2 regions of the Devosia sp. Root105 genome follow, and region 2 is predicted to be linked to the other one. Evidence: predicted binding sites of a transcription regulator. Region 2 holds the regulator's gene; the other holds the start of a gene.
What was found. The regulator LexA, encoded in region 2, represses DNA repair genes until DNA is damaged. The targets are predictions, from matches to a motif close to TGTTCNNNNTGTGTTCNG.
Positions count from the first base shown of each region.

Region 1 (14,962 bases), on a different contig from region 2:
ACGCCCGATGCGATCAACTGGCTCGGCGAAGCCCTGATTCAGCAGGGGCAGTTCACCGATGCGGCGCAGGTGCTGGCCGATGGCTACACCAGGCACAAGGATAGCAAGCGCGCCCCGGACATGATGCTGAAGCTCGGCGTGGCGCTGGTCGGCGCCGACCAGGTGGATGTGGGGTGCCGCACCTTCTACACGCTGAAGCAGCGCTACCCGCAACTCAGCCCGGCGTTCACGCAGCGCCTCGATGAGGAAGCGCAGAAGGCGAAATGCCCGGTGAGCTGATCGACAGCGAGGCGGTCTTTGCCCCGCTTGCCGAGTTCCGGCGGGTGGGGCTCGCTGTTTCCGGCGGGCCAGACAGCCTGGCGCTGCTGCTGCTGGCGGCCGAGTTCGCCGGCCGGCATGGAGCGCATGACCGCTTTGTCGTCTACTCGGTCGATCATGGGCTGCGGCCCGAAGCGGCGGGGGAGGTGGCTTATGTCGCCGCGGCGGCCGGCAAGCTCGGGCTTACTGCTCGCGCCCTCTGCTGGGACGGGCCGAAGCCGGCAACCGGCATCCAGCAGGCGGCGCGCGCGGCGCGCTACGGACTGATTGCCGATGCCATGGCCGCCGACGGCACCGAGGTTCTCGTTACCGCGCATCACCTTGCCGATCAGGCGGAGACGGTGCTGATGCGGCTGGCGCATGGCAGCGGCATCGAGGGGCTGCGCGGCATGGACTATCTCGCCGAGATCGGCGGGCTGATCGTGGTGCGGCCGCTGCTTGGCGTCGATCCGGCGGATCTGGCGAACCTGGTTGCTGCGTCCGACCTGGTGCCGGCGCGGGATCCCGGCAATTTTGATACCGACTATGAGCGGGTCCGCTGGCGCCAGATGCTGCCGCAACTGGCGGCGCTGGGGCTCGACGCGCGCCGGCTGTCGCGCTTCGCCGACCGGATGCGCGATGCGGACCAGGCGCTTGCCGGGATGGCGGCAGCCGTGGTGACACCCCTCGATCCGGTGACCGGATCGAGCAGCGTAGCGCGCGCCATGCTGGTCAAGCTGCCGCGCGCCGTGGCGATCCGGGTGGTGGCCAACCTGCTCGACCGGGTGGGGGGCGGACAGAAGCCGCATGATCTCGCGCCGGTTGAAGCCTTGACCGATCGCTTGCGGATGGAGCCAGCCCTGAAGCGGACAAGTTTGCATGGTTGTCTTATCAGCAGCGACGGCGTGACTATCACCGTCGCGCGGGAGGCTGGCCGGCAGGCGGCGCGTCAATCCCGCGTGAGGTCCGACAGCTCCGTGACACGGAATTAACCGGAAAAGCGCAAGCTCTCTCGACTTTTCGGCCAAACCGCCGCACCAGTTTCGGCCCGCCGATACCTTGTAAGGCCCAGGAGCGAGGCCTACATTCGCCCCAACTATCCGGCGTCTCCCGTGCCGGACTTCAGGACAGGATTGATGAACGTCAATTTCCGGAATTTCGCCATCTGGCTGGTAATTCTGTTCATGCTGATGGGCCTGTTTCAGGTCTTTCAGTCGTCGACCCGCTCGATAGCGACGACGGACAAGAGCTACAGCCAGTTCGTCTCCGACGTCGATGCAGGCAGCGTCCAGTCGGTGACCATCACCAACGACGTGGTTTCGGGCGTGCTGAACAACGGCACCAAGTTCGAGACGGTGTTGCCGCCGCAGGGCTCCGACATCATCTCGCGGCTCGAACAGCGCGGCGTGCAGATCACTGCGCAGCAGCCGGAGTCGAGCCCGTTCTGGGGCATGTTGCTGACCTCGTGGCTGCCGTTCCTCGTCATTATCGGCGTGTGGTTCTTCTTCATCCGGCAGATGCAGGGTGGAGGCCGTGGCGGCGCCATGGGCTTCGGCAAGAGCCGCGCCAAGCTGTTGACCGAGACGCAGGGCAAGATCACCTTCGAGGATGTCGCCGGTGTCGACGAGGCCAAGCAGGACCTCGAAGAAATCGTCGAGTTCCTGCGTGACCCGGGCAAGTTCCAGCGGCTGGGCGGCAAGATCCCGCGCGGCGTGCTGCTGGTCGGCCCGCCGGGTACCGGTAAGACGCTGATTGCACGCGCCGTCGCCGGCGAGGCCAATGTGCCGTTCTTCACCATCTCGGGTTCGGATTTCGTGGAAATGTTCGTTGGCGTGGGCGCTTCGCGTGTCCGCGACATGTTCGAGCAGGCCAAGAAGAACGCCCCGTGCATCATCTTCATCGACGAAATCGACGCCGTCGGCCGTCACCGTGGCGCAGGCCTCGGCGGTGGTAACGACGAGCGCGAGCAGACGCTGAACCAGTTGCTGGTCGAGATGGACGGCTTCGAGGCGAACGAGGGCATCATCCTCATCGCCGCGACCAACCGTCCCGACGTGCTGGATCCGGCGCTGCTGCGTCCGGGCCGCTTCGACCGCCAGGTCGTGGTGCCGAACCCGGATGTGCAGGGTCGCGAGAAGATCCTCAAGGTGCACGTGCGCAAGGTGCCGCTGGCTCCCGATGTGGATCTCAAGGTGCTGGCCCGCGGCACGCCCGGGTTCTCCGGCGCCGACCTGATGAACCTCGTCAACGAGGGTGCCCTGTTGGCGGCTCGCCGCAACAAGCGTTTCGTCACGATGAGTGAATTCGAGGATGCCAAGGACAAGCTGATGATGGGCGCCGAGCGCCGCACCCTCAGCCTGACCGAGGAAGACAAGAAGCTCACCGCCTATCATGAAGCCGGGCACGCGCTGCTCGCCATCAAGATGGATGCGTCCGATCCGATCCATAAGGCCACCATCATTCCGCGCGGTCGTGCGCTGGGCATGGTGATGCGCCTGCCGGAGCGTGATCAGGTGTCGCTGACCCGCCGCAAGGCCTATGCCGACCTGGCTGTCGCCATGGGTGGCCGCGTCGCCGAAGAGGAAATCTTCGGCTACGAGAAGGTGACCTCGGGTGCTTCGGCCGATATCAAGATGGCAACGGGCCTGGCTCGTGCCATGGCGACCGAATGGGGCATGTCCGATAAGCTCGGGCCGCTGCTCTATGGCGATGCGCAGGACGAGGTGTTCCTCGGCCGTTCGATGATGCAGCGCAACACGCACATGTCGGACGAGACCCAGCAGGTGGTCGATGCCGAGGTGAAGCGCTTCGTCGACGAAGGCTATCAGACGGCGCAGAAGGTGATCCGCGATAACATCGACGATCTCCACACCATCGCCCAGGCGCTGCTCGAGTTCGAGACGCTCACCGGTGACGAGATCCGCGGCCTGATGGAGGGCAAGACGCCGCTCCGTCCGTCCGACATTGATCCGCCGGTGAAGTCGACCGGTGTGCCGACTGCCGGCAAGTCGGGCAAGAAGCGCCCGGACGCTGAGCCGGGCGCCGCGCCCGAGCCGCAGCCGGGCAGCTGACGCTTCCCAAAATCCACAGCAGGGCCGCCCTTCGGGGCGGCCCTTTTGTTTTATGGTCGTTTGCCGGCTGTGTTTTTGCCCCGGCTGCCCCAAACCGCCCCAGATCTTTTGATTTGGTCAGGCGTTCGAACCAAAGAGTCTGCAACACACTTCCTGAATGGGCCCCAGGAGCCACGCCGCTTGAAAACGCCGAACCAGCACGCCGACCTCGATCTGTTCGCCCACATGCTGAAGGTGTTCGCCGATACGCCGTGGCTGCACTATGGGCTGTGGCTGGAGGGCGAGACACCGAGCTTTCCCAGGGTTCGGCAGGCGCAGGAGCGCTATGTCGACAAACTCCTGGCGCTGCTGCCGCCAGCGCCGGCGAGCGTTCTCGATATCGGCGGCGGCACCGGCGCCATGGCTGGCCGGCTGGCTTCGCTCGGCTACACCGTGGAGATGCTGACGCCCAGCGAGGTGCAGGTCGGCATCGCACGCGAAGCGCTCGACGGCGCTGCGACGGTGCATCTGTCGCGGCTCGAGGATTTCGCGCCGGGCGAGCGCTTCGACGTCTGCCTGTTCGCCGAGAGCTACCAGTACATCCCGCTTGACGCCTCCTTCGCCAGGCTCGGCGAATTGCTGGCGCCGGACGGCCGGGTGGTGATCGCCGACTGCTTCCGTTCGGCGGGTTATCAAGGGGGCAGGGCAATCGGTGGTGGGCACCGCTACAGCACGTTCCTGAACGCGGTCGAAGGCTCGGGCTTCGCCATCACCAGCAACGAGGACGTGACAGCGCTTGCCGCGCCTTCGATCGAGATCGACCGGATGCTCTATCGCGATGTGCTGTCGCCGATGGTGACGCAGCTTGGCGGCCTGCTCGCTGATAAGCGTCCCCTCACCCATTGGCTGGCGAGGCACGCCTACGGCCTGTTGGTCAGCCAGAGAGAACGCCAGCGCATCAGCGAGCGGCTGGGGGCCGAGTGCCGCACACCGGAGCTGTTCCTCGCCAACAACACCTACCGGTTCATGACGCTGGAGCGCCGCGCCGGCTAAATCTGCGGCGGGGTGGCAACACCTGCCGGCAATCGGCAGCGCAGCCCTACATCCGCCGGGATCGGCCGGTTAACGAAACGGCACCAATCTATTTCGTATGCTGGGGGCTGGGCGCTAGATAGGCGCTCCCCCAATCGAGGGCTTCTCATGGCGCGCAGATATTTCGGCACGGACGGCATTCGCGGGCTGGCGAACGGCGAAAAACTCACTCCCGAGCTGGCGATGAAGGTCGGCATGGCGGCGGGTCTCAAGTTCGTCAACGGCGACCACCGCAACCGCGTCGTCATCGGCAAGGACACGCGCCGCTCCGGCTATATGATCGAGAGCGCACTGACCGCCGGCTTCACCGCCGTCGGGATGGACGTCTATCTGCTCGGCCCGATGCCGACGCCGGCCGTCGCCATGCTGACGCGTTCGCTGCGCGCTGACCTCGGGGTGATGATCTCGGCCTCGCACAACCCGTTCGACGATAACGGCATCAAACTGTTCCGGCACGACGGCTACAAGCTTTCCGACGCGCTCGAGGACGATATCGAGCAGCTGATGGATTCCAACATGCTGGGCCAGCTGAGCGTCGGCCGCGACATCGGCCGCGCGCATCGTGACGAAGCGGCCCAGACCCGCTATATCGAATATGCCAAGCGCACCATGCCCAAGGGCATCGACCTGAGCGGCCTGCGCGTCGTGCTCGATTGCGCCAATGGCGCGGCCTACAAGGTGGCGCCGACGGCGCTGTGGGAACTGGGCGCCGAAGTGTTCGTCATCGGCAACGAGCCCGATGGCTTCAACATCAACGACAAGGTCGGCTCGACCGCCCCCGAGGCGCTGATCGCCAAGGTGAAGGAGCTGCGCGCCGATATCGGCATCGCGCTCGATGGCGACGCCGACCGGGTGATCATCGTCGATGAAAAGGGCGAGATCGTCGATGGCGACCAGTTCATGGCGGTGATCGCGCAATCCTGGCACGCCCGCGGTGAGCTCAAGGGCGGCGGGCTGGTTGCCACGGTGATGAGCAATCTCGGGCTGGAGCGGTATCTGGGCGGCATCGGGCTCAGCCTCGAGCGCACCCAGGTGGGCGACCGCTACGTGCTCGAAGCGATGCGCGCCAAGGGTTTCAATGTCGGCGGCGAGCAATCGGGCCACATCATCCTCTCCGATTTCACCACGACGGGCGATGGTCTCATTGCCGGCCTGCAGCTGCTTGCGGTGGCCAAGCAGGCGGGACGCGCGGTATCCGAAATCTGCAAGCGCTTCGACAAGGTGCCGCAGCTCTTACAGTCGGTGCGCTACAAGGAGGGCAAGCCCCTTGAGCACAAGCTGGTGCAGCAGGCGATCAAGGAAAGCCAGGCCCGCCTCGGTGACACCGGGCGGCTGGTCATCCGCCCCTCCGGCACCGAGCCGGTGATCCGGGTGATGGCCGAGAGCGACGACGAAGGCCTGGTCCTTGCCGTGGTCACCGAGATCGCTGCGACGATCAAGAAGGTCGCTTAACCGCTCAGCCATTCTGGCGGGTTAGCGGTAGAGAGGCGACTGACCCATCGTGCCCTCCAGGACCCCCTCTCTTGCAAAATCTAAGGCTTAGCCAAACGGCTAAACCTAAGATTTTGCTTTCTCCCCCGCCAAGGGGAGATGATCCGTGCCTTCCACTTGCGCCTCAGTATCAGTCGGGACTCTCCCCCTCGGCGGGGGAGAAAGCGAAAACTTGGGCTTAGCGCAGCTAAGTCCTTTTTCGCCAGAGAGGGGGTTCTGGAAGCCACCGGGTTTTGCAGCATTCCTGATCCGGCGCTTCCATATGCGATTGCCCTGCTGTTGAGGGGAGGGGACAGGGGGCGCGCCGGCCTCAAGTAACCGCCTGCCTGGGCAAGACTTCGTTAACGCATCTCCTTCACTCGACATTAGGGTTATCCGTTAGGGTTAAGTGGGTTTTAAGAAAAGGCAGGCAAGATGGGGTCACTCGACTGGTGTCGTCGTGGCAACAAGGACCCTGCAATATGCGTAGATATTTTGCCTCAGCGGCTGCGGTAGGAACCGCCCTGCTGCTCGCCGGCCCCGTGATGGCGGCCGATATGCCCGAATATCCCGAGATCCCCGAAGTCGATTACGACATCGGCGGCTCGTTCTACCTGCGCGGCTCGGCCGCGCTGAACTGGCATTGGGCGCCGGAAGTGGTGCACCCGGCAAATGCCGAGATTAATGAAATCGTCGAGTACGGCTACGGCTACAGCTGGGGCGCGGGCTTCGGTTACGAGACCGGTACGGGTCTGCGTTTTGATGGCACGATCGACTCGGTCGAGACCAAGGGCCTGAAGATCACCAAAGTCGCGCCCGATCCGGATCCGGGTGACTACACCCTGATGCTGCGCTCGACCGTTGCGCTCGCCAACATTTACTACGACTTCGGCCTCGGCGGCGATTTCAGCTACTCTTCGGGGGCCGGCGGCGCCTTCGGCTATGTCGGCGCCGGCGCCGGCGTGGCCTGGAACCATGCCGAGATCAACTCGCCGATCAACGCCGACGTGCCAGTCCCGACCGGCGGCAACGTGAGCGCGGCGGCGGCCGTGATGGTCGGCGTCGGCTACGACATGGGCAACTGGGTGGCGGACGTGGGCTATCGCGGCCTCTACATCAACCAGATCAACAACGCCCCGACTGATCCAACGACCACCAGCTACTACGAGATCGACAACAACTGGATCCACGAGCTGCGCGGCACGGTCCGCTACCGCTTCAACTAAGCAGCCGTTGGACGACACCAGTCCGACCTGGAACGGCGCCCAGAAGGGGCGCCGTTCTTGCTTTCTGTCAGCGAACTGTCAGGTTCGGCAGCATAGCTTTTCGCTATGCAAATCAATGGTATCGGCAAACTTCACGCGGATGGCGAAACGCTCGCCGAGGTAGAATTTACTCTCATCACCACCCCGGGCTTTCCGGCCGGACGAGGGGAGCTACGCTGCGAAACACCGGCGCTGCACGAGGCATACGGGGCCACAGAGGCGTCATTGTTCCTGAGTGACCTGGCGATCCCGGTGCCCATCATGATCGTTGGAGCGCCTGATGGCTCGACCGCGGACTTCGTTACGCTGGGTGTAGCCCCGCGCGACTGGAGCGTGTGAACGCCGAACCCCAGGCGCACAGGTCCCGCACCGGACGGCTTACCAGGAGAAATTGACGCCAGCCCGACCGCCGGTCGTCCCACGACTGAGCCCGACACCGACCGCGCCGGTGATAGTCAGGCCGTCGGTCGCGACGATGGCGCCACCGACCCCAACGGCGCTTTCTCCATTGAAGGTGCCGAAGTTGACGGCGGCGCCGAAGGTCTTGCCCGTATCGACCGTCGCGGTCGGCAAAGCGAGGCTCAGTGCCACGCCTTCATTGGCGTCCCGCACCTGCTCGAGCATCTCGCTCTCGCCGTTGATGGTGCCATCCGGGCTTTGCTTCTTTGTTTCGCCGGTGTTGGCGTTGTAGCAGGTCTCGGTGCCAGGGATGTAGAACCATCCCGCCCCGTACAGGGGGCAAACCCGAACATATTCGATGGCAGCGTAGGTGGGCGTAGAACAGAAAATCGCCGCGGAGGCCGCGACGGCAAGCAGAATGCGCATAGTGATTTGCCCCAAATTAACACGGGCATTATCGCCAGGGCCTCGGCAGGTACAAGCCGAAGTAACGAACCAAGCGGTTACTTTTCGCGTGCATTTTCTGAGGGTTCGTCGCCCGACTCAGTGTCAATCGCTATAACGAGTGACATGAATCCCCCCACCGTCACCGTTGAAGACCGCACCCTCGCTCGTGCCGACGTCGTCGCCCTTCAGGGCGATGATCCCACCCGCCTCCTCGGCTGCAATCTCGATGAAGCCAAGCTCGCCGACCTCGATCTCACCGGTTGGGTGTTCGAGCGTTGCAGCTTCGCGCGCACCGATTTCGGCAAGGCCGAGCTCGAGCTTGCCCGCTTCCTTAACTGCCGCGGCGCCTTCGCGCTGTTCCGTGGCGCCAATCTCGAGGATGCGGCGTTCCGCGCGTCGGACTTCAACAATGCGAGCTTTCGCGGCGCGACGCTGTCGTCCGTATCATTCGAGGATTGCAAGCTCACCGGCTGCGACATGGCCGATGCCAGGTCAATGGATGTGCGGTTCACCAATACGCTGCTGGTCTCGGCCAAGCTCCCCGGCTTCAGTTTCCGCAAGGAGACGCTGGTCGGCGTCGACCTCAGCTCCGCCGACCTCGCCAGATGCGATTTCCGCGAGGCGAGTTTTGAGAACTGTTCGATCCGCGAGGCCAATATCGAGGAAGCGCGGTTCCAGGATGCCGACCTGCGCGGCGCCGACCTGGGCGGTTTGTCGATCCTGGCGCAGGCCGGCCGCTTCAAGGGCGCAGTGGTGTCGGCGGCGCAGGCGGAACTGATCCTCAGCCAAACCGGGCTCAAGGTGCGGGCGCGGTAGGTGAGCGGCCCAGTATGGTGCCGCGCTACTGCGGGCTGAGTGCGACGCTGCCGCCCAGTACCTTCTCTACGCCACCAAGGGGTGGCTTCGCGCCAACGCGGGTCACGATGTGGCAGTCGGCTGTGGCGCTTGGGCACCTCACAACAGTGACGGTGCCACCATTGTTGACCTCGAAGACCAACTCGCCGTCCTTGTGCTGCATCGATTTGCAGGCGGGGCCGCGGTCGATGCAGGCGCCGGCAGCTTGTCGTCCGGTCATTGCGAAGGCTGGCGTGACCAGAGCGGGGAGAACGAAGACGAGTGCGAGCAATCTCATGGCAGGCATGGTTGGTCTCCTGTTGGCGTCAGCCATTCGACGCCAGGCAGGAGCGCGCCTATCGCTATGAACCCGGTGTGAACTCCTCTCCGAGCTGAAACCGTTCGAACCGTCCCAGCTCGTCCTCGAGCATGGCCTTGTGCTCGGCGGCATTGCCCTTGCCCACCCAGTGCCAGGCCTGGATCAGCACCTTGCCGGCTGCCCGGTCGGTCTTCAGGTCCAGCGCCGCGACGATCTCGTCGCCGGCCAGCACCGGCAGGGTGAAGTAGCCGAACTTGCGCTTGGCCTTGGGCACATAGGCCTCGAACACATGGTCGTAGCCGAAGAACAGGCTGGTGCGGCGGCGCTGGATGGCCAGCGGGTCGAACGGCGAGAGGATGTGCACCAGCGGCGGACCCTTGGGCTCCGGCGCTTCCAGCGCTTCGGGTGTTGCATAGTGCAACGTCGGATCGTCGCCGATGGTCACCGGTAGCAGCGCTTTCTTCCGCCGCCTGGTCTCGATCTGCTTGGCCAGTTCGGGCGTGAAGCGGAGCTTGGGGTGCATCACCGATGGGCCGCTGATCAGCCCTTGCGATGTCAGCGCCCGATCGAGCAGGTAGGCATCGATCTGCCTCGATGTCGCCGCCTGGGGCAGCTTGCCGAAATGCCGCGATATCAACTCGTAGGTCTTCACCATGCCGATGCGTTCGGAAATGGTCAGTTCGCCCGAAAAGAAGCCGTATTGCAGCACCCGCTTACTTGGCTTGCGGCTGCCCCACGGGTGGTCCTTTTCCACCAGCTCGTCGGTATCGATGTCGCGGATCGAGATGGCGCCATCTTTCTTGATCTGGCGCAGCAGCTTTTTCAGGTCGTTGGGGTCGGCATCGGCATACCAGCGCATCGGCTCGCTGCGATGCTGCTTCATCTCGTCGATGTAGAACGGCAAATCGCGCACCGGCACATAGGCCAGGGCGTGGGTCCAGTACTCGAACACCGACTTGTCGACCGATTGCGCCTGCGTCAGGTCGCTGCGCCGATAGTTCGGGATGCGGGTGAACAGGATGTGGTGGTGGGCGCGCTCGATGACGTTGATGGTGTCGATCTGCACATAGCCCAGCTGCTCCACCGCCTGGCGGGTCGCCTCGGGGCCGGCGCCGAACGGTTCGCGTTCATCGAGCCGCTGGGCATGCAGCCAGATCCGGCGGGCGTGGGGCAGGGTGAGGTTGAGCGGCTTTTTCATGCTGACAAGCCTAGCGCATCATCCTGCCAGCGGGTGTCAGGGTTTCATTTCTTCCACATCGCGAGCAGCCCCGCGCCGACATCGATGCGCGGCGCGGCCGGCGCCAGGCCGCTGATCGCGGCCGGCTTCACTGCCGGCCAGAACATGTCGTCGAACAGCGGCAGCATGGCTTTGGTGATGAAGCGGCTGCGCTGGGCGTAGACATGCTTGTCGCCATAGGGCGTCTGCTGGTGCACGTAGAAGCGCTGCGGCACCATCAGGTGCAGCTCGTCCCGGGCCCGGGTCATCGCCACGTAGAGCAGGCGCCGCTCCTCCTCCAGCTCATGGGTCGAGCCGGTGCCGAGGTCTGACGGGATGGCGCCGTCGACGACGTTCAGCACATGTACGTTCTTCCATTCCTGCCCTTTGGCCGAATGGATGGTCGAGAGGATCAGAAAATCCTCGTCGAGCAGCGGCACGCCGGCCTGGTCCGAGGTGGCATCGGGCGGATCGAGCGTCAGCTCGGTGATGAAGCGCTCGCGGCTCGGATAGCCGGCGGCGATCTGCTCGAGCTGGTAGAGATCTTCCTTCCTGACCTCGGCATCCTCGTACACCGCCTCCATCAGCGGCTCGTACCACATGCGGGCCCGCAGCAGTTCGGCCGGCCAGCCGCCACCGCCCTTGCCGAGGTGCTCCACCACTTCGAGCAGCGACGGCCAGGCTTCGGAGCCGCGCGGCGGGGGAGCGGTATTCAACAGTTCGACCAGCGGGTCCGGGCTTTCGGCCATGCGGTCGAGCACTTTGCCCGCGGCGCCCGGTCCGATACCCGGCAGCAGTTGCAGCACGCGGAAGCCGGCGACGCGGTCGCGCGGGTTATCGACGAAGCGCAGCAGCGCCAGCATGTCCTTGACGTGGGCGCTGTCGAGAAATTTCAGCCCGCCATACTTCACGAACGGAATGTTGCGGCGGGTCAGCTCGATCTCGAGCTCGGCCGAGTGCGAGGAGGTGCGGAACAGCACCGCCTGCTGCTTCAGCGCCGTGCCGCCCTCGCGGCAGGCGAGGACGCTTTCGACCACGTAGCGGGCCTGGCTCGGCTCGTCCTTCACCGTCACCAGCCGCGGCTTCTCAGTCGCAACCCTCGAGGTCCAGAGGTTCTTGGTGAAGCGCTCCTTGCTCTCCGAGATCACCGCGTTGGCGGCCTCGAGGATCGGCTGGGTGGAGCGATAGTTGCGGTCGAGCGTCACCATGCGGGCCGGCGGAGCAAAGGCACCGGGGAAATCGAGGATGTTGCGCACCGTCGCGGCGCGGAACGAGTAGATCGACTGCGCGTCGTCGCCGACCACCGTCAGCCCATCGCCATCGGGCTTCAGGGCCAAGAGGATTGAGGCCTGCAGCCGGTTGGTATCCTGGTACTCATCGACCAGCACGTGGTCGAAACGCCCGCCGAGGTCCTCGGCAATGGTGGGCTCGCGCATCATCGCGGCCCAGTAGAGCAGCAGGTCGTCGTAATCGAGCACCTGCTGGCGCTGCTTTTGTTCGACATAGGCAGCGAACAGCTCGCGCAGCTCTGGCCCCCACATGGCGACCCAGGGGAAGGCCTGTTTCAGCACCGCGTCGAGGTCGTCCTGCGCGTTGACCACGCGCGAGTAGATGGCGAGACAGGTGCCCTTGGTCGGGAAGCGTTTCTTGGCTTCGGAGAACCCCATCTCGTGCCGGATGATGTTGATCAGGTCGCCGGAGTCTTCGCGATCGTGGATCGAGAAGCCGGGCGTCAGGCCGATCTGTTCAGCGTGCTCGCGCAACAGCCGCGCGCCGATGCCGTGGAAGGTGCCGGCCCAGCTCAGGGCATCGGTGATCACCCCGGATTTGGCGCCCATCACCTGCGCCACCAGCCGCTCCACCCGGCGCTGCATCTCGCTGGCGGCGCGGCGCGAAAAGGTCATCAGCAGGATACGGCGTGGATCGGCGCCGTTGACGATCAGGTGCGCCACCCGGTGGGCTAAGGTGTTGGTCTTGCCCGATCCCGCGCCCGCGATCACCAGCAGCGGCCCGCCCAGATGCTCCGCCGCCTGCCGCTGCTCGGGGTTCAGCTTGTCGAGATAGTGGGGGGCTAAGGCAGTCTGCACGCGAATCGATCCGGCTGGAGGTCCGGATCAGGAAGCATCATTCTTGCTTTGTTCGCAATTCACGGGATCGAGGCGCCGGCGGTTTGAGCCGGCGCCTCCTTGGTTTCAATCGTCACTGCGCTGCAGCTTCGATCACCTTGGCAACGTCCTCGGCCTTGGAGATGAGGCCGGAGTGGCTGGCCTTGATCTCGGTGACCGTGGCGCCGATGCGGCCGGCGAAGAAGCGCTGTGCATCGGGGGGCAGCACCAGGTCTTCGGCGGTCACGACGTAGAAGTTCGGCTTGTCGTGCCAGGCGGCGACCTCAGCCACCGCATCGAAGTTGGCCGGGTTCGAGGGCAGCTGCGTCGCTGCATTGGCCTCGGCTTCCGCCACCGGCAGGTCGCCGGCGAACAAAGCAGGGTACTGCGCCGGGTCGAAGATCAGGCCACCTTCGGCGTTCGGGCGGATCGCCTTGACGCCTTCGCTCGGCGCGCCACCCGACAGCAGCTTGGTCAGCGTTTCGCCCTTGTCCGGCGCGAAGGCCGAGACGTAGACCAGCGACTTGACCTTGGCGTCGGCGCCGGCCTCGCCGATCACTACGCCGCCCCAGGAATGGCCAACCAGCACGGTCGGGCCGTCCTGGGCATCGAGAGCCGCCTTGGTGGCCGCGACGTCGTCGGCGAGCGAGGTGAGCGGGTTGGCGACCTGGGTCACCTTGTAGCCCTTGGCCGAGAGAATTGCGGCGACCTTGTCCCAGCTCGAGGCGTCGGCGAAGGCGCCGTGGACGAGGACGACATTCCTGGCGGGCTCCTGAGCGAGAGCTGCGCCACCAGCACCGACGGCGGCGGCGCTGAACACGACGGCGGACAGAATGGACTTCATTTTCATCTCCATATGTTGAGGCGAGGTTGGACGATCGGCAAAGTCGATTTGCCGCTGGCTGGCGCCAAGCTGTTAAAACCGGATCTTGCGTTTCGGCCGAGGATTGTTGAACTTCCTCGCCAAGCGATGCCGTAGAGATAGAGGTGAAGGCCGTGAACAACCATGATCGCGCCTCCGGAGTTCATGCTCTGGAATCCGAAGCCGCTTTCCCCATGATGGCGTCGCGCGTCGACCTGCTCTCGCAGGTGCTGATGCTGATCCGGCTGCGCGGCGAGCTGATCTTCTCAAGCGAGCTCACGGCGCCCTGGGCCCTGCAGTTCGATGCCGGCTCGGCCTATTTCCATGTGGTGTCGGAAGGCACGATGGAGGTGCGGGCCAGCGATGGCAGGCGGGTCACCGCCGAGGCCGGCGACCTGATCGTCCTGCCGCAGGGGAGCGGCCACAGCATCGGCGTCGATGGCGCGACGCCTGTGCCGATCCGTGAGGTGCTGGAGGCACAGATGCGGGAGCAACTCGTCATCCGGCTCGGCGGCAATGGGGCCATGACCCAGCTCATCACCGGGGCGTTCCGCTTCGAGGGCGACAATATGCCGACCATGCTCGCTGTGCTCCCCTCGCTGATCCACATCTCGAAGGCGCTGCGCAGCGAGGAGGAGGCCTGGGTCGAAGGCATCGCGCATTTCCTGCTTGCCGAGGCAAGGGTGCCGCATCCCGGCTCGTCGCTGATGATCTCGCGGCTGATCGACGTGCTGGTGATCCGCGCGATGCGCACCTGGGTGCGCACCGCACCGCCGGAAAAGCGCGGCTGGCTCGGCGCCCTCGCCGATATCCGGATCAGCCGGGCGCTGAAAGCCATCCACGATGAACCGTTCCGCCGCCGGACCGTGGCCGAGCTTGCCGCCATTGCCGGCATGTCGCGTTCGAGTTTCGCCGAACGCTTCGCCACGCTGATCGGGGCGGCCCCCTTGCACTACCAGACGCGCTGGCGACTGCTGCTCGCCAACGAAATGCTGAAAGGGCCGGAGACGCGGGTCAGTGAGGTCGGGCGGCGGGTCGGCTACGATTCCGATGCTGCCTTCAGCCGGGCGTTCAAGGCGCAGTTCGGCTATCCGCCGACGCAGGCCTCGCGCGGCGGGCTCTCCGGTGCGCCGTGACAACCACCGGTTGCCAGGCGGCCCGTGTGTTCCTATTTTGGGTACACATGGGATACTCTCGATGAACACGCGCTTCGCCGTAGCCACGCACATCCTGACCTTCCTCGCCTATCAGGACGGCGAGCCAGCGACCTCGGAGCTCGTCGCCGCAAGCGTGAACACCAACCCGACCTTCATCCGGCGCCTCTTGACGCAGCTTCAGCGGGCCGGCCTCACCACGTCGCAACTGGGCGCCGGCGGTGGCGCGCTGCTGGCACACCCGGCGGAGAAGATCAGCCTTCTGGATGTCTACCGGGCGATCGACGAGGAGCAGCAGGTGTTTGCCCTGCATGACGCGCCCAACCCGCAGTGCCCGGTTGGCCGCAATATCGATGCGGTGCTCAAAGGGCGGATGCTGGAGGCGGAACGGGCACTGCAGGCGCAGCTGGCGAAAACCAGCATCGCCGACCTCGCCGCCGATATCGCCGAGC
Region 1 covers NZ_LMCR01000017.1:334,382-349,343, forward strand. Annotated here, with positions in the region: gene ybgF (tol-pal system protein YbgF) at 1-279, shown strand, start outside; gene tilS (tRNA lysidine(34) synthetase TilS) at 264-1,289, shown strand; gene ftsH (ATP-dependent zinc metalloprotease FtsH) at 1,434-3,368, shown strand; gene ASC68_RS20150 (class I SAM-dependent methyltransferase) at 3,549-4,400, shown strand; gene glmM (phosphoglucosamine mutase) at 4,548-5,891, shown strand; gene ASC68_RS20160 (hypothetical protein) at 6,392-7,135, shown strand; gene ASC68_RS20165 (hypothetical protein) at 7,241-7,513, shown strand; gene ASC68_RS20170 (porin) at 7,553-7,999, opposite strand; gene ASC68_RS20175 (pentapeptide repeat-containing protein) at 8,144-8,836, shown strand; gene ASC68_RS20180 (hypothetical protein) at 8,862-9,161, opposite strand; gene ASC68_RS20185 (crosslink repair DNA glycosylase YcaQ family protein) at 9,217-10,371, opposite strand; gene ASC68_RS20190 (ATP-dependent helicase) at 10,416-12,476, opposite strand; gene ASC68_RS20195 (alpha/beta hydrolase) at 12,589-13,338, opposite strand; gene ASC68_RS20200 (AraC family transcriptional regulator) at 13,491-14,492, shown strand; gene ASC68_RS20205 (Rrf2 family transcriptional regulator) at 14,554-14,962, shown strand, end outside.
Region 1: the regulator LexA is predicted to act here: its motif matches at 12,515-12,532, upstream of ASC68_RS20190 (ATP-dependent helicase).

Region 2 (14,962 bases):
GAATGATGCCTCGCCGGCTCTCCGTCCTTGCCGGATCGGGAGCCCTTGTCTCCCACGTCGTCGAGGCTGCGCTGGCGGCTGGCGATGTCGTGCAGGTGGTCGGCTTTGCGCCGCAGCCGGAACGCCAGGGGGTACCGCTCGCGGCTGGCAGCCTGACCAACCCGGCCGCCGCCATCGCGGCGATCGTCGCCTTCAAGGCGACTCACGTGGTGCTCGCCGGCGCGCTGATGATTTCGGACCGCGATCGCGAAGCATTGGCCGGCTTCGCCGGCGGCGCGCCCGGCGCGGCTCAGGGTGACGCCGCTCTGTCGTCGGTCACCGCGTCCATCGAGAAGTTCTCCGGCGCCAAGGTGATCGGCGTGCATGAGGTGGCGGCGGGTATTCTGGCGGACGCAGGCCAGATCGCCGGTCGGTTGCCAACGGACGCCGAGCTGGCCGCGGCGCGTCAGGGTCTGGCCGCAGCACGGGAGGTCGGCCGGCTCGACCTTGGACAAGCCGTGGTGGTCGCGGGCCGGCGCGTCGTCGCCGCGGAGGACGTCGGCGGGACTGACGAGCTGCTGGTGCGGGTGGCAGCGCATCGCGCCGCCGGCCGGATTGGCAATGGCACCGGGCCGCTCGTCCTCGCTAAGGCTGCCAAGCCGCAGCAGCCGCTCTATGTCGATCTGCCGGCGATCGGCCCCGACACCATCGCCAATGCGGCCACAGCCGGGATCGAGGTGATTGCCGTCGAAGCGGGCAGGGCACTGGTGCTCGACCGGCCAAGCCTTGTCGCAGCGGCCGAGCGGCACGGCATCGCGGTCATCGGCCTCAGCATCGATGGCTGAGCCGCTGCGCCTGTTTGTCCTCGCCGGAGAAGCCTCGGGCGATCGCATTGGCGCGGACCTGGTCCAACGGCTTCGCCGGCGGACAGAGCTCTCTCTCAACGGCATTGGCGGAACGGAGCTCGAGGCCGAGGGGCTGGCGAGCCTCTTTCCCATGGAGAACCTCTCCGTGATGGGCTGGAGCGACGTGCTGCGTCGATTGCCGCTGCTGCTGTGGCGGGTGCGGCAGACGGCCAGTGCCATCATCAAACAGCGTCCGGATGTGGTCGTCCTCATCGACTCGCAGGTGTTCGTGCAGGCGGTTGCGAAACGTGTGCGCCGCGCCGGGGTGCGTCTGCCGATGCTGCTCTATGTCGCCCCCAGCGTCTGGGCCTGGCGACCGGAACGCGCCGCCGAGCTCAAGCCGCTGTTCGACGAGGTGCTGGCGGTGCTGCCGTTCGAACCCAAGGTGATGGCGGAACTCGGCGGGCCGCCCACCAGCTATGTTGGTCATCCTGCGCTCGCACGCTTCCCGATACGGCCGGCACAACCGGAGCGTGGTCCGCTGCTGCTCTTGCCCGGAAGCCGCGAGGGCGAGCTGCGCCGGCACCTGCCGCTGATGCGCGAAGCGGCGACATTGCTGCAGGCGCACCCGCGGGTTAGCGGCTTCATCATGCCGACCCTGTCGTCGCTGACCGGCCGCCTCAGGGCCGAAGTCGCGACGTGGCCGGTACCGGTCGAGGTGGTTGCCGGCGAAGGCCGTGGCGCCGCCTTTGCAGTCGCCTATGCCGCCTTTGCGGTCAGCGGCACCATCACTTTCGAGCTCGCCATGTCGGGCGTGCCCATGGTCGTCACCTATGTCGCCGATCCGCAGCAGGCCAAGCGCGCCGCGAAGATTGGCCGCCCGGTGCAGATCGCCCTGCCCAACATCGTCCTCGGGCGCGAGGTGGTGCCGGAACTGCAGTTCGTTGATCCCAGGGCAGGGCGCTCACTGGCGCCGCTCGGCGCGCTGCTGGACGATCCAGACGCGATCGCGGCGCAGGTCGCCGCCTTCCATGAGCTTCGCGCCCTGATGCAGAAAGGGGCGCCCGAGGCGCCCCTTGTCGATCCCGCCGAGCGGGTGTTGGCTTGTGCCAATCAACGGCTGCTGATCGGCTCGTAATCGCGAACCGGTGCGCCGTTGTAGAGCTGGCGCGGGCGGCCGATCTTCTTCTGCGGGTCGGCGATCATTTCCTTCCACTGCGCGATCCAGCCGACGGTGCGGCTGAGCGCGAAGATGGCGGTGAACATCGAGGTCGGGAAGCCGATCGCATCGAGGATGATGCCCGAATAGAAGTCGACGTTCGGGTAGAGCTTGCGATCGATGAAGTACTGGTCGGAGAGCGCGATCTTCTCGAGTTCCTTGGCCACCTGCAGGGTCGGCGACAGGTTGTCGGCGCCGAGCTGGGCCAGAACCTCGTTGGCGGCCTGCTGCATCACCTTGGCGCGCGGATCGTAGTTCTTGTAGACGCGGTGGCCAAAACCCATCAGCCGGAAGCCCGAGTTCTTGTCCTTGGCCTTGGCGATGAACTCCGGGATGCGATCCACGGTGCCGATCTGCTTGAGCATGTTGAGCGCCGCTTCGTTGGCGCCGCCGTGTGCGGGGCCCCAGAGGCAGGCCACGCCCGCCGCGATACAGGCGAACGGGTTGGCGTCTGACGAGCCGGCAAGCCGCACGGTCGAGGTCGAGGCGTTCTGCTCGTGGTCGGCGTGCAGCGTGAAGATCAGGTCCATGGCGCGCGCCACGACCGGGTTCACCACAAAATCCTCGGCCGGAACCGAGAAGCACATGCGGAGGAAATTCGAAGCGTAATCGAGGTCGTTGCGCGGGTACACGAAGGGCTGGCCGACCGAGTACTTGTAGGCCATGGCGACGATCGTCGGGATCTTGGCGATCATGCGGATCGAAGCGATCTCGCGCTGCTCGGGATCATTGATGTCGATCGAGTCGTGGTAGAAGGCGGCCATGGCGCCGACCACGCCACAGACGATGGCCATCGGGTGCGCATCGCGACGGAAGCCACGATAGAAATAGTGCATCTGCTCGTGCACCATGGTGTGACGCGTGACGCGCTGCTCGAAATCGGCCATCTGCGCCTTGTTGGGCAGCTCGCCGTAGAGCAGCAGGTAGCAGACCTCGAGGTAGTTCGACTTTTCGGCCAGCTGCTCGATCGGGTAGCCCCGATACATCAGTTCGCCCTTGTCGCCGTCGATGTAGGTGATGGCGCTGTCGGTCGCAGCGGTAGAGGTGAAGCCCGGGTCATAAGTGAACATGCCGGTCTTGGCGTAGAGTGAGCGGATATCGATGACATCCGGCCCAACCGAGCCCGAAAGCACCGGGAACTCGAAAGTCTGATCCCCGATGGTGAGTTTGGCGACGGTATCGCTCATCTTCGCACTCCTTGATGGCCTTCAATGGCCCGCGGAAGGTGGGAGCGGGCAGGCCGTATGGTCGTTTAGAGGCAGGTTCGGCTGGCGTAGCTCATATACCCCAGCACTGCAACAGGTGGGTGAACACCGCTGACCTAATCACTTTTCCCAATATGCATCAGCCGGCCTGATCACCGAGCCGGGCCAGCGTTTCGTCGCGCCCGATCAGCACCATGACCTCGAAAATACCGGGAGAAACCGTGCGTCCGGTGAGCGCGGCGCGCAGCGGCTGCGCCACCTTGCCGAGCTTCAGCCCGCGCGCTTCGGCGAAGGCGCGGGCGGCCGCGTCGATGGCTTCCACCGACCAGTCGTTGAGCCCCTTCAGGATATCGGCGAAGGCCCCGACATTGGCGCGGGCGTCGGGGGTCAGCTGGTCGGCCGCCGAGGCATCGATGGTGAGCGGGCGGACGGCATAGATGAACTGCGCCAGGTCGATCAGCTCGAGCACCGTCTTGGCGCGCGGCTGCAGCTCGGGCAGGGCGGCGAGCACCGTCTCACTGTTGGCCGCAAGGCCATCCATGTCGAACACCCGGTTCAGCTCGGTCGCCGTCTCCAGCATCACCCCATAGAGCCGCTCGGGCGTCGCCTGGCGGATGTAGTGGCCGTTGATGTTCTCGAGCTTGACGAAATCGAAACGCGCCGCGCCCTTGTTGAGCGCCTCGAGGGTGAACCACTCGACCATCTGCGCGGTCGAAAACAGTTCTTCGTCGCCATGGCTCCAGCCGAGGCGGGCGAGATAGTTGCGCAGTGCCTCAGGCAGATAGCCCAGCTGCCGGTAGGCCTCGACGCCCAGCGCACCGTGGCGCTTGGAGAGTTTGGCGCCATCCGGGCCGTGGATCAGCGGGATGTGGGACATCTCCGGCACCGACCAGCCCATGCCGTTGTAGATGACGATCTGGCGCGCGGCGTTGGTCAGGTGGTCGTCGCCGCGGATGATGTGGGTGACACCCATATCGTGGTCGTCGACCACCACGGCCAGCATGTAGGTCGGGGTGCCGTCGGAACGCAGGATGATGAAATCGTCAAGGTTCTCGGCCTTGAACACCACCTCGCCCTGGACGTGATCCTGCACGCGGATCTCGCCGGACTGCGGCGCCTTGATGCGGATGACGGGCGCAACGCCGGCCGGCGCCTCGGACGGATCGCGGTCGCGCCAGTAACCGTTGTAGCGCGGCGGCAGGCCGTTGGCCCGCGCGGTCTCGCGCATCTCGGCCAACTCCTCGGGCGAGCAGTAGCAATAATAGGCCTGGCCACGCGCCAGCAGTTCGTTGGCGATCTCGGCGTGCCGGGCGGCCCGGGAGAACTGCATGAACGGCTCGCCGTCCCAATCCAGCCCCAGCCATCTCAGCCCCTCGAAGATCGCCTTGACGGCGCCCTCGGTCGAACGTTCGCGATCGGTATCCTCGATGCGCAGCAGCATCTTGCCGCCGGTGTGGCGCGCAAAGGCCCAGTTGAACAGGGCAGTGCGGGCCCCACCGATATGAAGATAGCCGGTGGGCGAGGGAGCAAAGCGGGTGACGACTGGGGTAGCCATGGGTCGGTGAAACATCCCGGAGAATTGGCGTTTGGCGGTGTGTAAGCACCCCGGGGCCGAAGCGCAAGCGCGGCAGTTGGCATGGCGGCACCACCCGGTTAGCATTACTGCCGCGATCGGGCGGAGCGGGGGCTCGGCGGATGACCGTGACTGTCGGAAAGGCGGTGGCCGAGCGGCTGGTTCCGACGCGTGTCGAACCGGCGTTGCCGCCACAGCTGCCCGCCAGCCTGCGGCCTCGCCTGACGCCCTGGCAGGGCTTCCGCACCAGCGTTGCGACCGCCCTCGAGCACCGACGGCTGTTTCTGCTCTGGCCCTATGCCATCATCGCTGGGCTCATGGTTTCGCTGGTGACGCCGACCGAGCCCGAGCCCTGGGTACTTGGGCTCGTTGGTGCGGCCATCGCAATCGGGCTGCTTTTCTCTCGTGGCCACACGCTTGTCTTTCGCACCCTGACCCTCGCCGGTGCGTTCTGGGTTGGCGCCTCGTTGCTCTCCATCCACGCGGCCATGTTCGGCACGACAATGCTGGCCCGGCCGGCCTACGGCACCTATGAGATGCGCGTCGACGAGATCGTCTCAGAGCTCGAGAGCGGGACGCGGGCCATCGTTTCGGCGATCACCCCGACCGGGACATCGCGTAACGTGCCGATGCGGCGCGCCCGGATCGTCATCGCCGAGGGGCCATCGCTCGCGCCCGGTGACATCATACGTGCGCCAGTGCGGTTCTACGCGGTGCCCGGTCCGGTGGTCCCGAATGGCTTCGATAGCCAGTTCCACGCCTTCTTCGATGGGGTCGGCGCCTATGGCAACGCCACGGGGCCGGTCGAGCGGGTATCGACCGGCAGCAACTCGGCGCCGGAACGGGTGATCGACGGCATACGCCGCGGCATCGCGGCGCGTATCGACCTCGACCTCAGGCAGCCGACCGCCGGCATCGCACGCGCCCTGATCACCGGCGACCAGAGCGCGGTGCCCGACGAGGCGCGCGAGACCATGGCCGCGGCTGGGCTGGCGCATGTGCTGTCGGTTTCCGGGCTGCACCTGACGATCGTCGCGGGACTGGTGCTGGTGACGCTGCGAGGCGGCCTGGCGCTGGTGAGCGGCATCCACCGGTTCGCTTCGGTCAAACGGGTGGCTGCGGCGGGCGCCGTGGTCGCAGCGCTCGCCTATTTCGCCATTTCGGGTGGCAATGTTGCGGCGCTGCGCTCGACGATCATGCTGGTGCTGGTGCTCGGCGCTATCGTGTTCGGCCGGCGCGCGCTCACTATGCGCAATGTCGCCATCGCGGCGCTGATCGTCATTGCCACTGATCCCGCCAGCGTGTTCCGGCCGAGCTTCCAGCTGTCGTTCGCGGCAGTCGTGGCACTGATCGGCGCATGGGAGTTGATGCGGCCGCCGGAGGGACGAGAGAAATCCCTGCTGGCGCGTACCGGCGGATATCTGTGGGGCATCGTGCTGACCAGCCTGATCGCCGGAGCGGCGACGCTGCTGTTCTCCGTCTACCACTTCCAGCAGACCTCGCCGCTCGGCGTGCTGGGCAACCTGTTCACGCTGCCGCTGGTCGGCTTCGTGATGATGCCCTTCGCTGTGCTGGCAACGCTTGCCATGCCGTTCGGCTGGGAGGCTCCTTTCCTTGCCGTGATGGGGTGGTCGATCGACCGGATGCTCGAGCTTGGCGGGCTGGTGGCCAGCTGGAGTTCGGGCCTCGATGCCAGCCCATTGCTGGCGCCCGTTGCCCTGCTGCTGGGGCTCACAGCGCTTGCCTGGTTCACGTTCCTCTCGACCTGGCACCGGCTGATCGCTCCCGTGCTGCTGGTGCCGGCTGTTCTGCTGTTCGCCGTTGATCGTCCGCCTGATGTCCTTATCGCGGACACCACGCAGGCGGTGGCTTTACGGGGCGACGCGGGCCTGCAACTGGTGGCGGGCAAAGCCGACAGCTTTGCCGTCGGCGTGTGGCGCGAGACCTATGGCGAGGCCATTGAACCCGGCGCGCTGCTCAGCTGCGACAGTATCGGCTGCTTTGGCGCCAGCAGCCGGGGCTTCACCGTATCGATCGTGCGGGACCCGGCCGGCTTCTACGAGGATTGCGGCATGGCCGATCTCCTGATCGCCCGCCGGGCCATCCCAGCCAACTGCGCGGCCGATACGGTGATCGACGCAGCTGCGCTGGCCCGCGGCGGGGTGCAGTGGCTACGCTGGGATGAAGCGCGGGGCGGTTTCGAAATCCGCCCCGCTATTCCGCAACTCAGCCGGCCGTGGCGAGCAACGCTACCGTAACCCCGGCCGCTTCGATCTGGGCGCCGCCCAGCACATAGCCCTGCTCGTCGGGCGCCGCAGTCAGGTTTGCCACAGTGTCGCCGTAGTTAAAGTAAACGCGCCATTTACCTCTGCTGCGGCAGCGCACGCCGGCGGGGAGGTTGAGCGTCGGAACATCGGCTTCGGTGAGCAGGTGGTCGACGATCCGCTGCATCAGGGCGCGATCGCCGCTGGCTGCCAGGTAATTGAGCTTTCCCTGCGCTACCAGCACCGGGAAATCCTCTTCGTCCTCGATGACGATCTCAGCCCGGGTGTCGAGCCGCTCACGCCAATGGCCGACGGCGCCGCCACCCTTGACCGAAACCGTGCGGCGGGGATCGGTGCTGTCGACGCGCGCTACCTTTGCGTCGAGGAGGTTCTGCGGCAGGTCTGGACCAAGGCCGGTGGGGATGGAGAAGTTCTCGGTCTTCGAGCCGGTGCGCGGACCGATCAGCAGGTGGCCGTCAAAATTCTCGATGGCGGTGCGGAGCTGGTCGTTCCAGGCGAACAGCGCCGGGATCACCACCAGGTCATAACCAGAGAAATCGGTGGTCGAAGGCGGCAGGATATCGACGTCGACGCCGCGCTTGCGCAGCGGCACATAGACGTTGCGGACATGCTGGTGGTGCGAGAACCCCTTGGCCTGCGGTTGGATCCGCCATGCCCATTCGCTCTGGTAATCGTAGACGATGGCGACGCGGCCCTTGTTGGCCACCCCATCGATGCCGAGCCGCTTGAGTTCCTCTGCGACTTGCTTGGCCTCATGGTAGGCCGGGGCCGGCTGGCTGTCGGGACGCAAGAGGCCCGCATGCATCTGCTCCTGCGCGAACGGCGCCTGCCGCCAGCGGAAGTACGACACCACCTCGGCGCCGTGCGCGAAGGCTTCCCAGGCCCATAGGCGAGCCATGCCGGGCAGGGGATCGGGGTTGTACTCGGCCCAGTTCACCGGACCGGGTTGCTGCTCCATGATCCACCAGCGGCCATGGCCGACGGCACGGTAGATGTCGTGCTGCAGGCCCTGCGCGTCCGGTTCGCCCTGGCGGAAATACGCAGCCTTCACTTCGTCGGATTCATTGGAAACCGCGAGATGGCCGATCGGGTAGGAGTCCCAGCTCGCCACATCGAGGGTCTCGGCCACTTCGTAGTGATCGAACTCGGTGAAGCGGCCCATGAAGTTGTGGATCACCGGCAGATCTGGACGTGCGGCCTTCATCAGGTCGTACTGCGTCTTGTTGAACGCAGCGACCTGCGCGGAGGAGTAGCGGCGGAAATCGAGACAGGCTGCCGGCGCGGCCTCGGTCACCGTCAGGTTCGGCGGGTCGATTTGCTCGAAGTTGTTGTACTCCATCGACCAGAACACGTTGCCCCAGGCGGTGTTCAGCGCATCGATGGACTTGTACTTGTCTTTCAGCCAGAGCCGGAAACCAAGCGCGGCGGCTTTGGAGTAGGAGTGCACGGTGTCGTGGCAGCCATACTCGTTGTCGGTCTGCCAGCCGGCGAGCGCCTGGTGCTGGCCGACCTGGTCGATCAGCAGCCGGGTAATGCGGGCGCATTCACGCCGATAGCCCAGATGCGAGAAGTCGTAGTGTCGCCGCGAACCAAAGCCGCGCGGCCGGCCATCACGGTCGACCGCCAGCATGTCGGGCATCTTGTCGAGCAGCCAGCGCGGCGGCGTGGCCGTGGGCGTGCCGACGATGACCTTCAGGCCATGCTTGCCGAGCACATCCATGGCAGCCACCAGCCAGCCGAAGTCCATCTCGTTCGGCCTGGGCTCGAGCCGCGACCAGGCGAACTCGCCGATGCGGACATACTGGATGCCGATTTCCGCCATGCGGCGCGCGTCATCCTCCCACCATTCGACGGGCCAGTGTTCGGGGTAGTAGCAGACGCCGACAGCGGGAAAAGACACGTGAAACTCAGAGCTTGAGGAAGGGTTCGGCGATGCCGGGCACGTCGAGCGCCACGGCGAAAACGCTGCCCGCATGCGGCTCGCGTTCGATCTCTGCGGGCGTCATGTGTTCGCGCGCCGTGGTGATGTAGAGGGTCTTGAGGTCGCTGCCGCCAAAGGCCGGGCAGCTCACCTGGCTGACGCCGGGCACCTCGACCACCTTGTCGAGCTTGCCGTCGGGCGAGATGCGGATGACCTTGCCGCCGCCCCAGCGGGCATTCCACAGATAGCCCTCGGAGTCGACCACCGAGCCATCGGCGCCGCCAGGGCCGTCCATGGTGAAGAAGTCTTCCCACGGCCCGGCCGGCAGGCCGGTCTCCGGGTCGGTGGCGCATTTGACGATCATCTTGCCGGCGTCCGTGAAGTAGGCGGTGCGGCCGTCGGGCGAAAAGCAGATCGAGTTGGGGATGCGGATGTTCTCGATCACCTTGGTGGTCTGCCCGGCACGGTACTGGTAGACGCCGCCGACACCCGCTTCGGCTTTGCGGCCCATGGTGCCGATCCAGAAGCCACCGGTGCGGTCGACGCGGCTGTCATTGGTGCGGTTGGTCGGAACGTCGCCGTCGATCTCGGCGATCACCGAGGTCGTGTCGGTCAGGAAGTCGTAGCGGAGCAGGGCGCCCGACTGGGCGATTGCAAGGCTCTGCTTGTCGATCACCGCGCCGGCGCTGACGGTGTCCTTGAAGGTGATGCGGTCGACGATGTGGCCATCGGTTCCGGCGCTCAGCATGGTCTGGTTGAGGATATCGAACCAGAACAGGCGCTCGAGCAGCGGGTGCCAGAACGGGCCTTCGCCCAGCTCGCAGCGGCTATCGACAAAGAGCTCGGCCTTGGTGTTCATCGCGGTTTTCCCTGGTCATAGGCAGCGACGGCCGCGGTGGCGCGCAATGCCACATCCGCGGCGGACATGCCGGGCTTGAAAATGTAGGTGCCGAGACCGAAGCCGGCGCAGCCGGCGGCGAAGTACTCGGTGAAATTATCGGGATTGGCGCCCCCGACGGCGTAAAGCGGAATGTCGGATGGCAGTACGGCCTTCATCGCCTTGATGCCCTTGGGGCCCAGCACTTCGGCCGGAAAGAACTTGAGGCCCGTGGCGCCCGAGCGGATGGCGGTGAAGGCGTCGGTGGGCGAGAAGACGCCCGGATACGAGGTCATGCCGCGCTCGATGGTGGCGCCGATCACCGAGGGATTGGTGTCGGGGGAGACGACGAACTGGCCGCCGGCATCAGCAACGGCATCGACGTCGGCGCGGCTCAGCACGGTGCCGGCGCCGATCAGCGCCCGGCCCTCGAACACCTTGGCGGCATCCTCGATGGAGCGCAGCGCCTCCGGCGAGTTCAGCGGCACCTCGATCATGGTGATGCCGGCGAGCACCAGGGCGTCGCAGACTTCGAGGGTTTCAGGAGGGGTGATGCCGCGAAGGATCGCGATGATGTGTCGGTGGGTCATGGTCTATGCCTGTCTTGCAGCCTTGAGGCCAGCGAGGGTGGCGTCGGTGGCGTCGATGATGCGGGTGCTGGCGCCCAGCCGGGCGAAGGCCATCTGGTAGAGCCCGCAAAGGCCGACGCTGCCGACCAAGGGGATCTCGGCTGCGCCGATCCAATCGCGCTGGCCGCCGATTTCAGCGCCGATGAGCAGACCCGACAGGAAACCGGCGCACCATGGTGCGCTGCGTCCCGAGAGGAGCGAACCGGCGCGAACCTTGAACAGCGTGGCAGTCAGCCGTTCGGGACGTTCCAGCCCCTGATCGAGGCCTGCTTCGAAGCCGCGCTCCCGATCTTCGCCTTCGAGTTCGCCACCCAGCGAGTGACGCAGCACCGAGTGGGTGCGCAGCAGTTCGAAGATCTCGCCGGTCATGGCGCTCGAGAAGCGCTCGAGCCTGGTGCCAGAGAGGAGCGCCCATTTGCTGTGGGTGCCGGGCATCACCGCCAGACCGGAGAAGCCCGGGAGCAACGATGACAGGCCCAGCAACTGGGTTTCCTCGCCGCGCATCACGTCCTCGGCGCCGACATCACGCAGGCAGACGCCGGGAAGAATGCGGGGGTTGAGCGGACCGGGCATGTCGGGCGCCACCGCGCCTTGAACGAGGCGACCAAGCTCGGCCGGCGCGTCGAGATAGGGGGCCTCGATCCAGCCCTGGCGGGCGCCGGCCATGCCGCAGATCAGCACGTCTTCGACATCCTCGGCGACACCGCTGAGCAGCGAGGTCAGCACATCGGGGTATTGTTCGCGGCTGAGGCGACCCATGCCATCCGGCGACGAGCGCGCGAAGGCGATCTCGCCGGCGGCGTCGATGCCCCATGCGCGCAGATTGGAAGTGCCCCAATCAACGGCGACCCATTCGACCTCTGCTGCCAAAACCTTCTCCCTGGCGCTGCACGTTTGCTGCGCACCGCCATGCCGCTAAAGCGCGATCGGGAAGGTTGTCCACTCTCCTGGTACGATCGCGACGGCCATTTGCATGGAGGCGCTGCCCGAGGATGCCTGAAGCCTCCCTTGGCGGCGCGGACCGTAACGTCTTTGCCGGCCCGGCCCTAGTGCAAATATCGGCGGGGAGGTTCGGTTTCATAAGAAAAAGGGCCGGCAAGGCTGCCGGCCCAAGGACCCGATTGGCGGTGGGTCTGGAGGTCAGTATTTGCGCAAGAGGCCAACCAGCCGGCCCTGCACCTTCACCCGGTCAGGCGGGAAGATGCGGGTCTCGTAGGCCGGGTTGGCCGCTTCGAGCGCAACGGAGTTGCCGCGGCGGCGAAGCCGCTTCAGCGTCGCTTCCTCGTCATCGACGAGGGCGACCACGATCTCGCCGGTCGAGGCCGCGTCCTGCTTCTTGATCAGCACGGTGTCGCCATCGAAGATGCCGGCGTCGATCATCGAATCGCCGCGGACTTCCAGTGCATAGTGCTCACCAGGCCCCAGCATTTCAGGCGGCACCATGATGGAGTGGCTGTGGGTCTGGATCGCTTCGATCGGCGTGCCTGCCGCGATGCGGCCCATTACCGGGATCGTCACCGCCCGATAGGAGTCGGCATTGACCACCGGTGCCGAGGGGCGGGCCGGAGGCGCCGACACCTTGCCGAGGTTACCCTCGATGACCGAGGGCTCGAAGCGGGCCTTGCGACCACCGAGCGAGGGGTTCATCGAATCCGGCAGCTTGATCACCTCGAGCGCGCGGGCCCGGTTGGGCAGGCGCCGGATGAAGCCACGCTCTTCCAGCGCGGTGATCAACCGATGGATGCCGGACTTGCTCCTCAGGTCGAGCGCGTCCTTCATCTCGTCGAACGAGGGTGGGATGCCGGACTCTTTCATCCGCTCGTGGATGAACATCAGCAGTTCGTGTTGCTTGCGCGTAAGCATGGGCGGCTCCGTGAGCAGAATCGGAACAAAGACTGAACGTGTTATACGTGTTCCAGTTATGTTCTGCAATCGAGCGGTGAATATTGCGTTACGATTGGGGGCGCAGCGAGCGGAATGAGCAGGTGTCGGGTCCAGGAACGCCGCTGCTGTCACCCATTGGCGAGGCGGCGGAGGAGGGCCGTGGCGGCAAGGAGGTCCGAGGTAGCCTTGCCTTCGGTGAAGGCGTGGTGAGTGCCGGCAAGGAGCTCGTAGGCGGCAGTCCGCCGGTCCCTCGACCACAGGCGTGCGAGGCTCATCGTGGCCCTCAGTTCCCAGGCGAGCGCTCCCTGGGTTCGAGCGAGATCGATGGCCTCCCGCAGCAGCCGCGTGCCGGCCTCGATATCGCCATCGGCGACCCTCGCGAGGGCGAAGGCCCGCAGGATCTCGGGTCGGCACCAGCCGCTGCTGTGTTCGGGGGAGAGCTTCAGCCCGCGCAGCGAGCCGGTGAGCGTCACCCAGGTCTCGGCCTGCAGGAAGCTCGCCGGCTGCAACAGGATGGCGCTTTCGCTGCGACGGCCTTCGCGGACGGCGATGTGGATCATCACCTTGCGGTAGAGATCGGCCCATGAGGTCCAGAGCGGCAGCCCGGCATGCTCGGCCGCGCGCTCCAGTTGCGTGATGTAGCCAACGGCTCGGTCATCCTCGCCGTACCACAGCAGCAAAGGGCAGGCGCCCAGGCCAATCGCTTCGCAGAGGGCCCAGGGACCTTGCTCGGCCGCGAAGTTCAGCGCCTCGAACAGCAGGTGGCGGGATTGGTCGGGCTTGCCCAGCAGCCACAGCCGGCGCGCCTCCAGGACGCGCAGGGCGCCCCTCGGCGGGGAGGTCAGAATGGCGAGCGGCGCCGGCAATTGCCAGTCGGGGCCAGCGATCATGGCGTTGGCGAGGCGGGCCGAGGCGGCATGGTCGCCGGCATAGTGCAGCGCCTCAGCCTGCAACCGGTCCGCGGTTTGCGCCAGATCGCGACGTCCGGCAGCGCGGGCATTGGCAAGAGCCGCCTGCGACAGCCCGGCGGAGCGCTGGAGGTGACCGGTGCGCAGCGCCAGGGCCGAGCGGACCAGCAGAAGTTCCGCATCGGCCCATGCGGCGGCCATGGTGCGGCCAAGGCGGGCCGCCTCGAGCAAGTGCCGGCCTTCGATGCGCAGCGGACCGGCGCGATCTTCCGTCAGCGTCGCCAGTTGCAGATGCAGCCGGAACCGCAGTTTGGCTGGCAGAAGCGCTCCGGCCCGTAGAGCTGTCACGGCGCGGCTACGCATCTCGTCATAGTGGCCACCCCGCAGCAGCAGGGGGCTCGCATGGGCCGCGAGGAGGGCGCCGGCGTCCAGGTCGCCATGCGGCGAAAGGCACCGGTCGAGTGCCTCGCGGACCTCCTCGACCAGGTCGCCATGCCGTTCCAGCCACTCGGCACGTGACAGCTTCTGCCACGCCTCGAGGGCATTGATGACATGCGACAGGGCGAGGTCGGCATGACGCCGTGCCGTCCGAGGCAAATCCTCTGACGCGGCGAGCCGTTCGGCGGCGTAGGCGCGCAAGGGGCGGGAGAGACGGTATCGCACTGCATGTCCACCCCGAGCGGTGAGCACCTGCGACTTTGCCACGAGGCCGCCCAGCGCGGCGATGACGCGCCGATCATCGAGGTCGCCGTCGGTGGTCACGGCAGAGGCATCAGCCAGGTCGAACGCGCCGGCGAAGATCGACAGCCGCCGCAGCACGATGCGTTCGTCGCCGGAGAGCGCGCCATGGTTGAGCTCATAGAGCCCGCGCATCGAACGGTGGCGCGGCGCAACGGTGCGGCGGCCATCGGACAGAAACTCGATACCGCGCTCGAGTTGGGTGCGCACTTCCTGCAGCCCGAACACCTGGATACGAGCGGCGGCCATATCGATGGCGAGCGGCAAGCCGTCGAGTTTGCGGCTGATGGCCACGAGGTGCCGGACGTCGCGGTCGCTGCCGCGCAGGGTTTCGTTGCCGGCCTGGACGCGCTCGATCAGCATGCGCACCGCGGCGTGGGTCATGGCCTCGTCCAGCCCGATATCGTCGCGTTCCGGCAGGTCGAGCGGCGCCAGGCGATAGACGTGCTCTCCGGCAGCTCGCAGCGGCTCGCTGCTGGTGGCGAGGACGTGGAGGCGCGGCAGCAGGCGCAGCACGGCTTCGATCGCGATGGCGGCGTCCTCGATCAGCGCGTCACAGCTGTCGATCAGCAGCAGTTTGTGAACATCCACCGGCCGGTCCCCGCTGCCCGCTGCGAGCGCCCGCAGCAACTCCGGCTCGACCCTGCGCCCGCCGGTCAGCGTGGAGAGGTCGACATAGGCGCCCCCGTCGGCGAAGCGACCGGCCAGCCGCTGCGCCGCCACGGCAGCGAGCGAACTCTTGCCGATGCCGCCCGGGCCCACGACGCTCACCAGCCGGCGCGCCGTGACCATGTCGGCAACGGCGCGCAGCGCCTCGTCACGGCCGATCAACTGGACCAGGCTACCTGGCAGTGTTGCGGGTGGGCCGTCGGCAGCGCGAGCAACCGGCGTTCTGCCGC
Region 2 covers NZ_LMCR01000016.1:98,539-113,500, reverse strand. Annotated here, with positions in the region: gene lpxA (acyl-ACP--UDP-N-acetylglucosamine O-acyltransferase) at 1-6, shown strand, start outside; gene lpxI (UDP-2,3-diacylglucosamine diphosphatase LpxI) at 3-824, shown strand; gene ASC68_RS16525 (hypothetical protein) at 817-1,962, shown strand; gene ASC68_RS16520 (citrate synthase) at 1,938-3,230, opposite strand; gene gltX (glutamate--tRNA ligase) at 3,388-4,803, opposite strand; gene ASC68_RS16510 (ComEC/Rec2 family competence protein) at 4,944-7,079, shown strand; gene ASC68_RS16505 (beta-galactosidase) at 7,048-9,006, opposite strand; gene ASC68_RS16500 (SMP-30/gluconolactonase/LRE family protein) at 9,014-9,886, opposite strand; gene ASC68_RS16495 (2-dehydro-3-deoxy-6-phosphogalactonate aldolase) at 9,883-10,494, opposite strand; gene ASC68_RS16490 (2-dehydro-3-deoxygalactonokinase) at 10,498-11,403, opposite strand; gene lexA (transcriptional repressor LexA) at 11,674-12,396, opposite strand; gene ASC68_RS16480 (winged helix-turn-helix domain-containing protein) at 12,546-14,962, opposite strand, start outside.